2 regions of the Zhongshania aliphaticivorans genome follow, and region 2 is predicted to be linked to the other one. Evidence: riboswitches for the same ligand, from Rfam matches in the RefSeq annotation. Region 2 holds a riboswitch; the other holds the start of a gene.
What was found. A riboswitch is a leader RNA that binds a small molecule or an ion and turns the genes downstream of it on or off. The one in region 2 is predicted to bind cobalamin.
Positions count from the first base shown of each region.

Region 1: it holds a riboswitch for cobalamin, as region 2 does, so the genes downstream of both, AZF00_RS05470 (TonB-dependent receptor) here and AZF00_RS14385 (TonB-dependent receptor domain-containing protein) in region 2, are expected to answer to the same signal.

Region 1 is NZ_CP014544.1:1,254,469-1,260,421, forward strand. Features, by position in the region: gene AZF00_RS05460 (sirohydrochlorin chelatase) at 1-635, opposite strand, end outside; cobalamin riboswitch at 979-1,238, shown strand; gene AZF00_RS05470 (TonB-dependent receptor) at 1,354-3,447, shown strand; gene AZF00_RS05475 (sensor histidine kinase) at 3,664-5,664, shown strand; gene AZF00_RS05480 (response regulator) at 5,651-5,953, shown strand, end outside.
Region 2 is NZ_CP014544.1:3,250,325-3,256,277, reverse strand. Features, by position in the region: gene AZF00_RS14385 (TonB-dependent receptor domain-containing protein) at 1-1,785, opposite strand, end outside; cobalamin riboswitch at 1,876-2,056, opposite strand; gene AZF00_RS14380 (2-dehydropantoate 2-reductase) at 2,109-3,038, opposite strand; gene AZF00_RS14375 (YajQ family cyclic di-GMP-binding protein) at 3,134-3,616, shown strand; gene AZF00_RS14370 (AmpG family muropeptide MFS transporter) at 3,715-4,995, shown strand; gene AZF00_RS14365 (MGMT family protein) at 5,079-5,381, opposite strand; gene AZF00_RS14360 (carbonic anhydrase) at 5,378-5,953, opposite strand, start outside.

The DNA.
Region 1 (5,953 bases), 2.0 Mb from region 2:
AACAAGAAGTAAGGAGCGACAACAATTTTTTTAAAGCCGAGCTTGCAGGCCATTTCTAAGCCCCGGCCAACCGAGGGAAAGGTGACGCCAGAGTAGACCGTCTCGGACCAGCCGAAGCCCAGGCTCTCGGCGGCGATACGGCAGAGCTTGGCGGCGTCGGCATTGGCATTAACGACCGAGGTGCCGCGACCGACGACCACCAGCATGGTGTCGTAGAGGGCGCCGGGGGCGGGAATCTCAGTGTGGCCAAGAGAATTGAGAATGCGCTGCTGAAAGGCGGCAATCATATTGCTGTGTAGGCCCAGTTCACGGCCGTAGTGAATATGCAGATCTGGGTGCTTTTGCTGGTAACTGGTGAGTACCGAGGGAATATCGTTCTGGGCGTGGGTGGCGGCAAACAGCATACCGGGAACGGCGTAAATGGTTTTTACACCTTGCTCGCGAAGCGCGTCGAGGGCCATGTGAATATTGGGCGCGGAATACTCTAAAAAGCCGTATTCGATTTTGAGTTTGGGGTAGCGCTGGCGCAGGTTTTTAGCGAGTAGGCTAAATTCCTGCTCAGCGATTTTGGCGCGGCTGCCGTGACCACAGATAAGTAAGCCGCAATTGTTGGGCAGGTTTTCTAAATTCGTCATGCGGGTGTCCATTGCGTAGAAGTGATTGAAGTAAAAGGATTGATGTAACTGATTAGCATTGAGGGATTAAGTTTGTTGATGGCGCGTAAATAAATTAATTTTTTAATAGATTTGTACTTGAATGGCTCCATATTGTTGGAGGGATTTGTGTCGTCTTTAGTTTTTGTTTTGAGAGCGGTTGGATTGTTGCGTGTTGTGCTTTTTAGGTAAAAATAGTTTTTATTTACAGGCATTTAATTCGGTTTTTGGGTTTCGATACCATATTGTTTCATTTATTTTTGGCGGTTTAAAGTAACTTTTTTAAATAGTTTTTTTTGATGAATTTAAATATTACTTAGGTTAAAGTCGCTGCGCATTTTTAGGTTCCAAGGTGATATTTTCACCGTAGCGATTAATAGGGAATTCAGTGCGTAAAATTGACTTTCGGTTTTGCGAGATTAATTGAAGCTGTCCCCGCAACTGTATGCGATGAGTGCTAATCACGGCCACTGAGTAAGGTGTTGTCACTGAACTTGGGAAGGCGATTAGCGCATTTTCTGGCGTTTTCTTAAACGCGTAGAATGAAGTCGTGAGCCAGTAGACCTGCCTGATATGCATTTACCTGATGGTCGGGGTGTGCAATCAGGCGAGTATAATCAGAGTCATTTCTGTGGCTTCTGCTATTTCCTCGTTAATTTCCCGCCGCCATTGAGATTGTTGCAATCAAGAGGCGATTCCTTTGAAAAATTCGATATTTAATCCGCTAGTAATAAGTTGTTTTGTCTTTGCATGTCCAGCATACGCGGCTGGCTTGAGTGGTGTGAGCGAGCGCAGCGCTGGTCAGCTTGAAGAAGTGCAGGTTACAGGTAGCTCGCTCGCCAATAGGGGGCTAGCCGACGCTGAGGCTGCTTCGGTAGGTACGGTTCTGGCAGCGCAAATTGCGCACCGCCCAGCGCTGCGTCCCGCCGAGTTATTAGAAACCATACCGGGTATGGTGGTGACCCAGCACAGCGGTGACGGCAAGGCGAATCAATATTTTTTGCGGGGCTTTAATTTGGATCACGGCAGCGACTTTGCTAATTATGTCGACGGCATGCCCATCAATATGGTGAGTCACGGTCATGGCCAAGGTTATACCGATCTTAATTTTTTAATTCCCGAATTGGTCGACCGCATTGTTTATCGCAAAGGTCCCTATTATGCCGAGGCGGGGGATTTTTCCTCGGCGGGTACAGCGCGAACATCTTATGCGCGGGCTATGGCAAATCAGACCGTGAAACTTACCGCGGGCGAAAACGATTATGCGCGTCTCTTGGCCTTTGGCGGAGTGGCGGCGGCAGATGGCCAGCTGGTTTATGCTTTTGAGTCTCAGCAAAACGACGGCCCATGGCAGCTGCCAGAGGGCTTTGATAAAGCCAATGGTGTATTGAAATACAGCGGTGGTGATCGCAAGCAAGGTTATTCGCTGACGGCCATGGCCTATGAAGCGGATTGGACCTCGACAGATCAGATTCCCCAGCGCCTAGTGGCTGAGGGCAGCGTGGATCGCTATGGTTCCCTAGATGACAGCACGGGTGGCGACACCCACCGCTATAGCCTGTCGGCTGAAATTTGGTCGGTATTGAACGATGGTCTGAATCTGCAAAGTCAATTTTACGTGGTGGATTATGCGCTGCGTTTAAGCTCTAACGCGAGTTATTACTCCCGCGATAACAGTGACGACCCCGAGGTGCGCGGTGACCAATTTACCCAATTCGATAATCGCCTGACTCTCGGCGGCCAGCTAGATTTTACGCAGGCCCTAAGCGCGGTACATGAATTGCGCTACGGCGGTGAATGGCGACTGGACGATATTAACGACGTGGGTGTGGGCTTTAGCCAGCGAGGCCTAATATACGATCTGTTTGCCAGCGCGGCGGTGGAAGAGCAGGCGCTCGGTGTATACAGCAGCGTACACAGCCAATGGACGGCGTGGTTTGCCTCAATCGCGGGTTTGCGCTACCAAACCATTGATGTGGCGGTAGCCGATAAGCTTGACGCGACGGCGGGTGGCAGCGACCGCGAGGCCTTGTTGTCGCCCAAATTATCACTGCGCTTTGGCCCATTCGCGACCACGGAGTTCTTCATTAATTATGGCGAGGGCTTTCACAGCAATGATGCGCGGGGTGTAGTGAGAAGGGAAAGTGCAGTGCCGCTGATATCTTCGTCGGTCGGCTATGAATTGGGGATGCGCAGCTTGCTGGCCAATGATATTCAGCTGTCGGTGGTGGCGTTTCGTTTAGATTTAGACTCAGAGTTGGTGTTTGTTGGCGATGAGTCGACAACCGAACCTCGGGATGCCAGCCGTCGCCAAGGCCTTGAGGTGAGCGTATTTTATCAGCCGGTGGACTGGTTTGTATTGGATATGGATGTTGCCTCGTCGGAAACCGAGTTTAAGCAACTGCAGGTCGACGAGGGGCAGGTATTGGGCAAATATGTGCCCGACAGCGTTGAACAGGTCTTTGCTATGGGCGCGAGTATCGATTTAGATAACGGCGTGTACGGGGGGCTTAGACTGCGCTATTTCGGCCCTCGCAAGCTTACCGAAGGCGGTGATGTTGAATCGGCGGCCTCGAAGAGCGTCAATGCCAATATTGGCTACCGCTTTAGCAATGGTATATCGCTGGGGCTTGAGATTGTCAATGCCTTGGATGAGCGTGATGACGATATCACTTATTACTATGCCTCACGGACTTTATCCGAGCGCAACGCCGGTATTGAACCCCAGCTAGACCGCCACTCGCACCCTATGGAACCTCGTACTTATCGGGGGACATTGGCTTACCACTTTTAGCAGAAAAGCCTCGGTGACTAGGGGCGGTTGCCGACGGCTAAGTTCTGCCTTTATAGCGATAACTACCTATTTGATTTTGACTCCGGATAATAGCTATCGGCATTCTTATTGCCTATAGTAGAACAACGGGATTGCGTAGTTATTATTGCGCCTTAGCCGCGACTCAACTGCGATAAGTTGCCTAATGGTAGGTAATCTTACATCACGAGCCTTTATATGCCTGCTTCCGAGCATATGCCGATACTCGGCAAACGAAAAAGTATTACTCGGCGTATTCTGTTCCCTTTCGCTGCACTCATCGTTCTCAGTAATGCGGTGATAATTTACATCATTATTGGGCAGTTAGACGAGCAGCTACTTAACGCAACTGAACAAGATCTGATCAGCGAGTCAGAGCTGCAAGCGGTGCAGTTTCGCGCCAATATGGCTGAATTGGTTAGAGATCTGCGGTTTGTGACAGGAACCCCGCCTATTCAGGGGCTAATTCGGGCGGAGCGCAATGGTGGTGCCGATCCTTCAGATGGTTCTAGTGAAGCAGAATGGGTAGCTCGGCTTGGGGTAATCTTTAGCGAAATGCTCAAGGCAAAGCCTCAAAACGTGCAAATTCGTTTTATTCGCGCTAACGGCCTAGAGTTAATTAGGGTTGATCGTTACGGGCCTAACGGCACTATCCAGCGCGTTTCGCAAAATGAATTACAAGATAAAAGCGCGAGTAAATATTTGTCGGAAACCCTAAGTTTAGATGCCGGTCAGGTCTATCTTTCTGATATTGAGCTCAACCGTGAATTTGGCAAAATTGTGGAGCCTTTGCAACCAGTTATTCGCGCAGCAACGCCGGTGTACACCACCGATGGCGAACTATTCGGGATTGTGGTTATTAATCACAATTTGCAAACCAGCTTTGATGCCTTGAAATCGATAGCAGGGGTAGATCATCAGTTTGTTATCGCCAATGGTAGAGGTGAATATTTAGCGCACCCCGAGGCTGAACGTCGCTTTGCCTTTGAATATGGTCGCAGTAGCAATATAAGCCAAGATTTTCCTGCCACTCAGCGTCTATTGGACAACCCTCAGCTCGAGGTGGTAAACGGTAAAGGTAATGCTAATGGTAAGGCGTCGGTATATTCCTTGCGCAGTATTGCCTATAACCCTGAAGACAGCACCGATCGATTAATTTTAGCCACCAGCCATGACTTTCAAGACGCCCTCGCCATCAAGGAACGCGTGCTCAGTAAGATTTATCTGTTTCTGATTTTTGTGCTGTTAATGTCCGGGGTATTGGCAATATATGCGTCGCGACGTATCGCCGGGCCTATTATCTCTATGCGCAACACCCTGAATCGCGATGGCTTGGCAACCCAAAGTGAGGACTTGCCGATTCATGATGGTGGAGAGTTGGGCGAACTGGCGCGAGTTTTTGACAATCTATTGCAAGAATTGTCGAGCAAGCAGGCCCTCCTGGCCACTGAGGTGGCTGAGCGTAAAGGCGCTGAGCTTGAGCTGCGCGTAAATAATCAAAAACTGAAAGTAGCATACAAAGAATTGGAGCAATTTACTTATATTGCGTCACATGATTTGCAGGAACCACTGCGCACAGTACAAAGCTTAGTAGAAATGTTTGAAGAGAACTACGGTTCTGAGATGGATGAACAAGCTAAAACCTTTTTGGGTTTTATTAAAGAATCGACTATGCGGATGACGGCCTTGATCCGTGGGCTACTGGATTACGGCCGCTTAGGGAGCGAGTCAGATCTCACTGAGGTGAATTGTCAAGAATTGGTGGACGCGGTATGTGTGGATCTTAGCTTACGGCTAGATGAAGTGGGCGGCAGTGTTGAATATAAGGACCTGCCAGTTATTACCGGGAAGATAACGGAGTTGCGCTTATTATTTCAAAATTTAATTAGCAACGGGCTTAAGTTTCGACGTCCCGATGTGTCCCCGAAAATCGTTATTGCGGCGGAGCGAGGCTTAGACTGCTGGCAGTTTAGCGTCAGTGATAACGGTATTGGTATTGCCCCTGAACATTTCCAACACATTTTTATGATTTTTCAGCGCTTACATGGGCGCGATGAATTTGAGGGAAGTGGCATCGGTTTGGCCCACTGTAAAAAAGTGGTAGAGTTACACGGTGGTGAAATTTGGGTAGAATCTCAGCTGAATGTGGGCACGGTGTTTTATTTTTCGCTCAGGGATAATCGTGATGAACAAGCTTAAACGGGTCTTGCTTATAGACGACTGCAAGGCCACAAATTACATTCATCGTCTGGTGATAGAGAAATACGGCTGCGCTGAGGCGGTCGTAGAAGTGAATAATGGCCGCGAAGCACTGGAATATTTAACCACCGAAGTAGATGGTAGCTACCCCAAGCCAGAGTTGGTTTTTTTGGATATTAATATGCCAGTGATGAACGGTTGGCAGTTTTTGGAAAAATACGCCGATGTACCCGAGGCGCAGCAGGCTGGTGTGGTTGTAGTAATGCTCACTACGTCACTTAACCCTGAT
Region 2 (5,953 bases):
GCGGTCAAAAATGTTTTTCAGGGCTAAGTTAAGCCTGAGTTGCTCGTTGAAGCGATATGATACGGCTGTGTCGATCACGGTGTATCCGCCTAAGCGATCAGTGTTGTTGGTGTCTTCATAGCGTTTGCCAACAAAGCGTAAGCTGGCGCTGGCGCCCCACTGTTGCCACTGGCGATCAGCATCAATATTAAATTGTTTGCTGGCTCGACGCCGCAAATCTTTGTTCGTGCTGGTGTCGGTGGCGTCGAGTAAGGTGGCGTTGGCTTCAATATTCCACTGATAGAGGCTTGTTGCCATGCTTAGCTCAAGACCTTTTATTTCGGCACCTTTGATCTGGTCGGGGCCAAATGTTGCCGGATTGTATTGAATTAATTCATCGACATCATTTTGAAAATAGCTGGCTCCCCAGGTTCCCCAGGCTTGATCGACCCGCAATTCTAATTCACGATTTTCTGAGGTTTCTGGCTTTAAAGTTGCCACGCCGTAAAAGGGGTAATATAAGTCATTAAAGGTGGGAGCATTAAAGCCTTCGCCGTAAGAGGCAATAAGTTTAACGGGCTTAGCAAGCTGAATGCCCACCGAGGCATTGCCGGTGTCATAGGTGCCAAATTGCTCGTTGTCGTCATTGCGGCCGCCGATCGTTAGGTCGACGATACCGAAATCGGCTTGCCACTGGGCGAAAATCGCCTTGTTGGCGCGGCTGTCTTCGCCATAATTCAGGTTGCTATCGACTTCGTCGAGCAGGCGTTCAAACCCCACAGTGAGTACATGGCTGTCACTGAGTAGCCAGTCATTTTGTAGACTATAAATTTTGCGGGTGGTGTCAAAATTATCACCGCTCACACCGACGGCGCTGGGTTCCACATAATGATGTTTGACCTGCGACTGATCCTTTGACTCACCGGCAGATAAAGTCAGCAGCCAGTTTTGCAAGAGCTGGAATTCTCCGCGGATATTGGCGACATTAACCTCGCTGACGCTGTAGGGCGAGCAACTATAAATAGCAAAAGGGGTGCCGTAGCAGTTGGTGTCGTAATCACTTTCGCTGCGGCTGTTTTGGTATAGCGCAAATATGCTGGCGCGCTCGTTAATTTTATGGCTCGCCGTTAGGTTGAAAGCGGTTTGTTCAAAGCCGTCTTTGTCGCCGTGCACCCCGGATTTGCTTTCGCTATTATCGATACCGTCAGTATTTTCTTGCAGAGCGCTAAGATTAAACTGCGTTTGGCTATTGCCACCGCTTATGGCTGCCAGAGCTTTACTGCTACCCTGAGTGCCAATGCCCAGTTGCAGCATGGGCTTTACACCGTCGGTGTCGTGGTATTTGCGGGTGATAATATTCACGACGCCACCGATGGCCTCAGAGCCATATAAGCTAGAGCGCGAGCCACGCACAATCTCCACTCGCTCAATTAGTTCTGGGGGTAGATTGGTTAGCGACGGGCTGCCGAGAGTGGCTGAACCAATGCGCACGCCATCGATTAAGACCAACGTATGGTTGCTTTGATTGCCGCGTAGAAACAGGCTGGTATTGGCGCCCCGCCCGCCATTGCGGACGAATGTCACGCCCACCGCACGAGACAGCAGTTCTTGCAAGTCTACTGGCTGAATACGCTCAATATCGGCGCGCTCAAATACTGTGACCGGTGCCAAGCTGTCGGCAATCGATTGCTCGGTGCGGGTCGCAGTGACGATGGTAGTTTCCATCTCGCTGTGGGACTGGGCCGACGTAGCCGATGCCGCAATGCTTAAAACACCGCTTAATGCGCTTAATGTGAATTTGTTCATGGTTAACCTCAAAGCTAGCTAGGGAAGCAATGAGGGAGGGGTAGGGGCTATATACAAGTATACGACCGCTGATGGAGCCCTCCGCTTCATCGGGTGAATCGGTAGTAGGCCGGTTCCGGGCTTGCCCTATCTTGTACTCGACAGTGGCTTACCGTTGCGGGGGCAGCGTCGGACTTGGTGGTGTTCTGTATGAACACGCCTCACCGGACTTCCCGTTTAACTCATCGCCGCGAATAACGCGGGCTTGAGCACCTATTACGTGGCGCGCACTCTACGGCTATGGTGCTATTTTGTCAAATTATGTAAGGCCGAGAAGCGGTAGCTTAGACGCGATTTTGTAATGAAATCCGTTGAACGTCGTCGAGCAGGTGTTGATTGGCGGGTAGGCTTAAGCCCTGTTCTGCGGCGAGCCGACACAGATAACCCGTAATCGCCTCAATCTCGGTTTCTTTGCCAGATTCAATATCTTGAAGCATGGAAGAACGGTTGTTCGCGGTAGCGCGGGCAACGTCCAATACTTGCTGGTGTAAGTTGGCGAGCTCTTGGTCGAGGTTCAGGATTTTGCTGAGCTTTAGAATTTCTTCTACCACGCTAGCGATTTGTGCTAGGGCTTCTGGCTTGTCGAGCAATTCGCCATTGCGGCAGCGATGAATAACCGTGAGGGGGTTGATCGCGCAATTAATAGCGAGCTTGCGCCAAAGCACGGCGTCAATATTGTCCCTTGGTGATACTGTTAGTGGTGCAAAACTCAGGGATTGAGCGATGGCGTCTACCTTGTCAGCTGCGCTGCCAATTAAGGTTTGGCCGCGCCCGGCGTGAACGACCGCAAAGCGGCTGGGTCGGTAAGCGCCCTCGGTGGTGGAGGCTTTAAATAGTCGTGCTTTGGGGAATTGCTGCTGGACTTGCTCGGCGATACCGAGGCCGTTTTGTAATAGCACCAAGCTGGCGTCGGGCTGAATATACTCTGCTATCGCTGCCAATGCCGTAAGGGTTTGCTGGGCTTTGGTGGTGATCAGCAGCTGTTGAATGGGGGCTGCGATTGTTGCTGGGCAGCGGGCGGGAATTTTGAGTAAGTCAGTTTGCCCGTTAGCCGTGAAGCGAATGCCGCCGTGCTGGCGATAAGCTGCTAAGCTGCTGTGGTCACGAAAGATGAGTTCAGTATTACGGCCGCTGCGCTGGGCATAGCAGGCCCATAAGCTGCCAATGGCGCCAGCGCCAAGAATCGACCATATTGGATTCGCGGTGTTGCTCACTGTGCTTTTCTGTACATTTGCTTGGTCCTACACATTCAGTCCGCAGTCTCGGGATGCTAAACTGCGCGGCGCAACATAACAAAGGAATTTAGGCTATGCCAGCGTTTGATATTGTCTCAGAAGTGGATTTACACATCTTTACCAATGCCGTTGATCAGGCAGGACGGGTCATTGAAACCCGTTTTGACTTTAAAGGTGTGGATGCGCGTTTTGAACGTGACGGATTGACGGTAACCATGTTCGCAGAGGCGGAATTTCAATTACAGCAAATGGAAGACCTGCTGCGTGCTGCGTTAGTAAAAGTGAAAATCGACCCCCTCGCTATGGAAATGGGTGATGTGAAGGGCGCGGGTAAGCAGGTAAAGCAGTTGGTTACCATGCAAAGCGGTCTGACCTCGGATGTGGCGCGCAAAATCGTTAAATTGATTAAAGACCGTAAACTCAAAGTGCAAAGCCAAATTCAAGATGAACAAGTGCGGGTAACGGGTAAAAAACGCGATGATTTGCAAGAAGTGATGGCGATATTGCGCGCCGAAGAGCTGGATCAGCCCCTTCAGTTCACTAATTTCCGAGATTGATCGCGATTTTCGTGCGTCAGCGCAAGGGCTGAATTTTCCGCTCTTGCATTCGCTGTCCAGCAAGCCAGAATGAACGCACTTTATACTCGGAACCGGCCATGACTGAACAGTCCCCACCGCCCATGCCAAGCCCAGCCCCCCTGACTTGGCAGCAGGCGATTTTTAATCGCCATATGTTTATCTGTGTATTAACCGGTTTTGCCTCTGGTTTGCCCCTGTATTTCTTGATTCAACTGGTCCCGGCTTGGTTGCGCAGCGAGGGTGTGGGCCTGACTGAGATTGGCTTGTTTGCGTTGATTGGCTTTCCCTATAACTGGAAGTTTGTTTGGGCGCCGTTGATGGACCGCTATGTACCGCCATTTTTTGGGCGGCGGCGGGGGTGGATGTTAATCAGTCAGCTAGGCTTGATCGTGTCGATGGCGGTGTTGGGCTTTATCGACCCCAAGTTTTCGGTGGGGCTTGTCGCCTACGGCGCGGCGGCGGTGGCCTTTTGCAGTGCCAGCCAAGATGTGGTGCTTGATGCTTATCGGCGGGAATTATTACGCGATGATGAGTTAGGGCTGGGCAATGCGATTCACGTGCAAGCCTATCGCTTGGCGGGTTTAGTGCCGGGCTCGATTGGGGTGATTCTGGGTGACTATTTACCGTGGAGTACGGTGTTTATGGTCATGGCTGCGTTCATGCTGATCGGTGTGGCGATGACCCTGTGGATTGAGGAGGCGGCGGACGCCAGTATTGCGCCGCTGAGTTTGCGGGCGGCGATTGTTGAGCCATTCAAAGAGTTTGTTAATCGTAAAGGTTGGGCTAGCGCGCTCTACTTGCTGCTGTTTTTGTTTCTTTATAAGCTCGGCGACAATATGGCCACCGCGCTGTCGTCGCCGTTTTACCTCGACCTTGGTTTTACCCTCACTGAAATTGGCACCATTGCCAAAACCGCTTCGCTGACCGCCGCGATTATTGGTGGTCTGGCTGGTGGCATTATTATGATTCGTCTCGGTATCAATCGTGCGCTGTGGGTTTTTGGGGTGGTGCAGGTATTAAGTATTCTTGGCTTTGCCGCACTGGCAGAAATCGGTCACGACCGCTTTGCTCTCGCGGTGGTCATTGTTTTTGAGTATCTCGGCGTTGGCCTCGGAACCGCTGCGTTTACGGCGTTCATTGCCCGTGCTACCACGCCTGCTTACGCCGCCACGCAGTTCGCCCTATTTACGGCCTTAGCGGCTGTGCCTCGCACCTTTGCTAATGCCACCACGGGCATTATTGTCGAGTCAGTGGGCTGGACGAATTTTTATTTGCTGTGTACGGTTATTGCAGTGCCGGGGATGTTGATGTTGTTTAAAGTCGCGCCGTGGCGGGAACCTGCGGCGGGAGGCGCTTGACGGGAGATGGGAGACGCTAAAAAACAAACCATGCACTGCGTGCTTTTGCGTTCACCGTCTCCCGTCAAGCGTGCCGCATCGCGTCAAGGCCACCGCCGCTGGCGCCAATATATCTTCCCGGATACATCTGCGCTGCCTTCTTGAATTAAGGCGTCCAACTGTCGTTGATAGCCGTCGCTACCAATAGGAAAGCTAATTTTGCCTTGGGCGTTGATGACTCTGAACCAGGGGAGTTTGGTGTCGCTTGGGGTTTGGCTGAGAAGTTTGCCAACCCGCCGGGCTTGGCCCGGCAGGCCGGCGAGTCTGGCTATGTCGCCGTAGCTGCATAGCCGTCCTTCAGGTATGCCCTGAATGACGGCGTAAAACTGCTGGGCGGCTTCGCTCATTCTGCTTCGAGGTTGCGGGTGCGTTCCCAGTAATCTTCGTAGAAAAAATCGACCTCACCGGTTTCCAGTGAGTACTCAGCACCAACCACCATCAATTTTCCTTCGCTGATGAGCTTTTCGAGGGTCGGGGAGCCGCTGCTGAGGTGTTCTACCGAGGTGCGAACATTGGCGCGAACAGATTGCTCGATCAGGGCTTTATGGTCATGTCGCAGCTCGGTCGTCATTAGGGTTTCTACCGCAGGGCGAATGCGTTTAACAATGGAGTGCAGATTCTGAGAGGGGATTTTGCTATTGCCGGTGAGGACGTCCACGGTGGCTGAAATAGCGCCGCAGTTGGAGTGGCCCAGTACCACAACAAGCGGTGTACCAAAATTGAGTGCGGCAAATTCAACGCTGCCAATGCCCGATGGCGCAACCACATTGCCAGCGACCCGAATAACAAAAAGGTCTCCAAGACCTTGGTCAAAGACTAATTCCGCTGGCACCCGGGCGTCAGAACAGCCCAATACAATAGCGAAGGGCGCTTGAATCTCAACGAGTTCTGGCCGCTTATTGTGGATGACAGTGGCAGT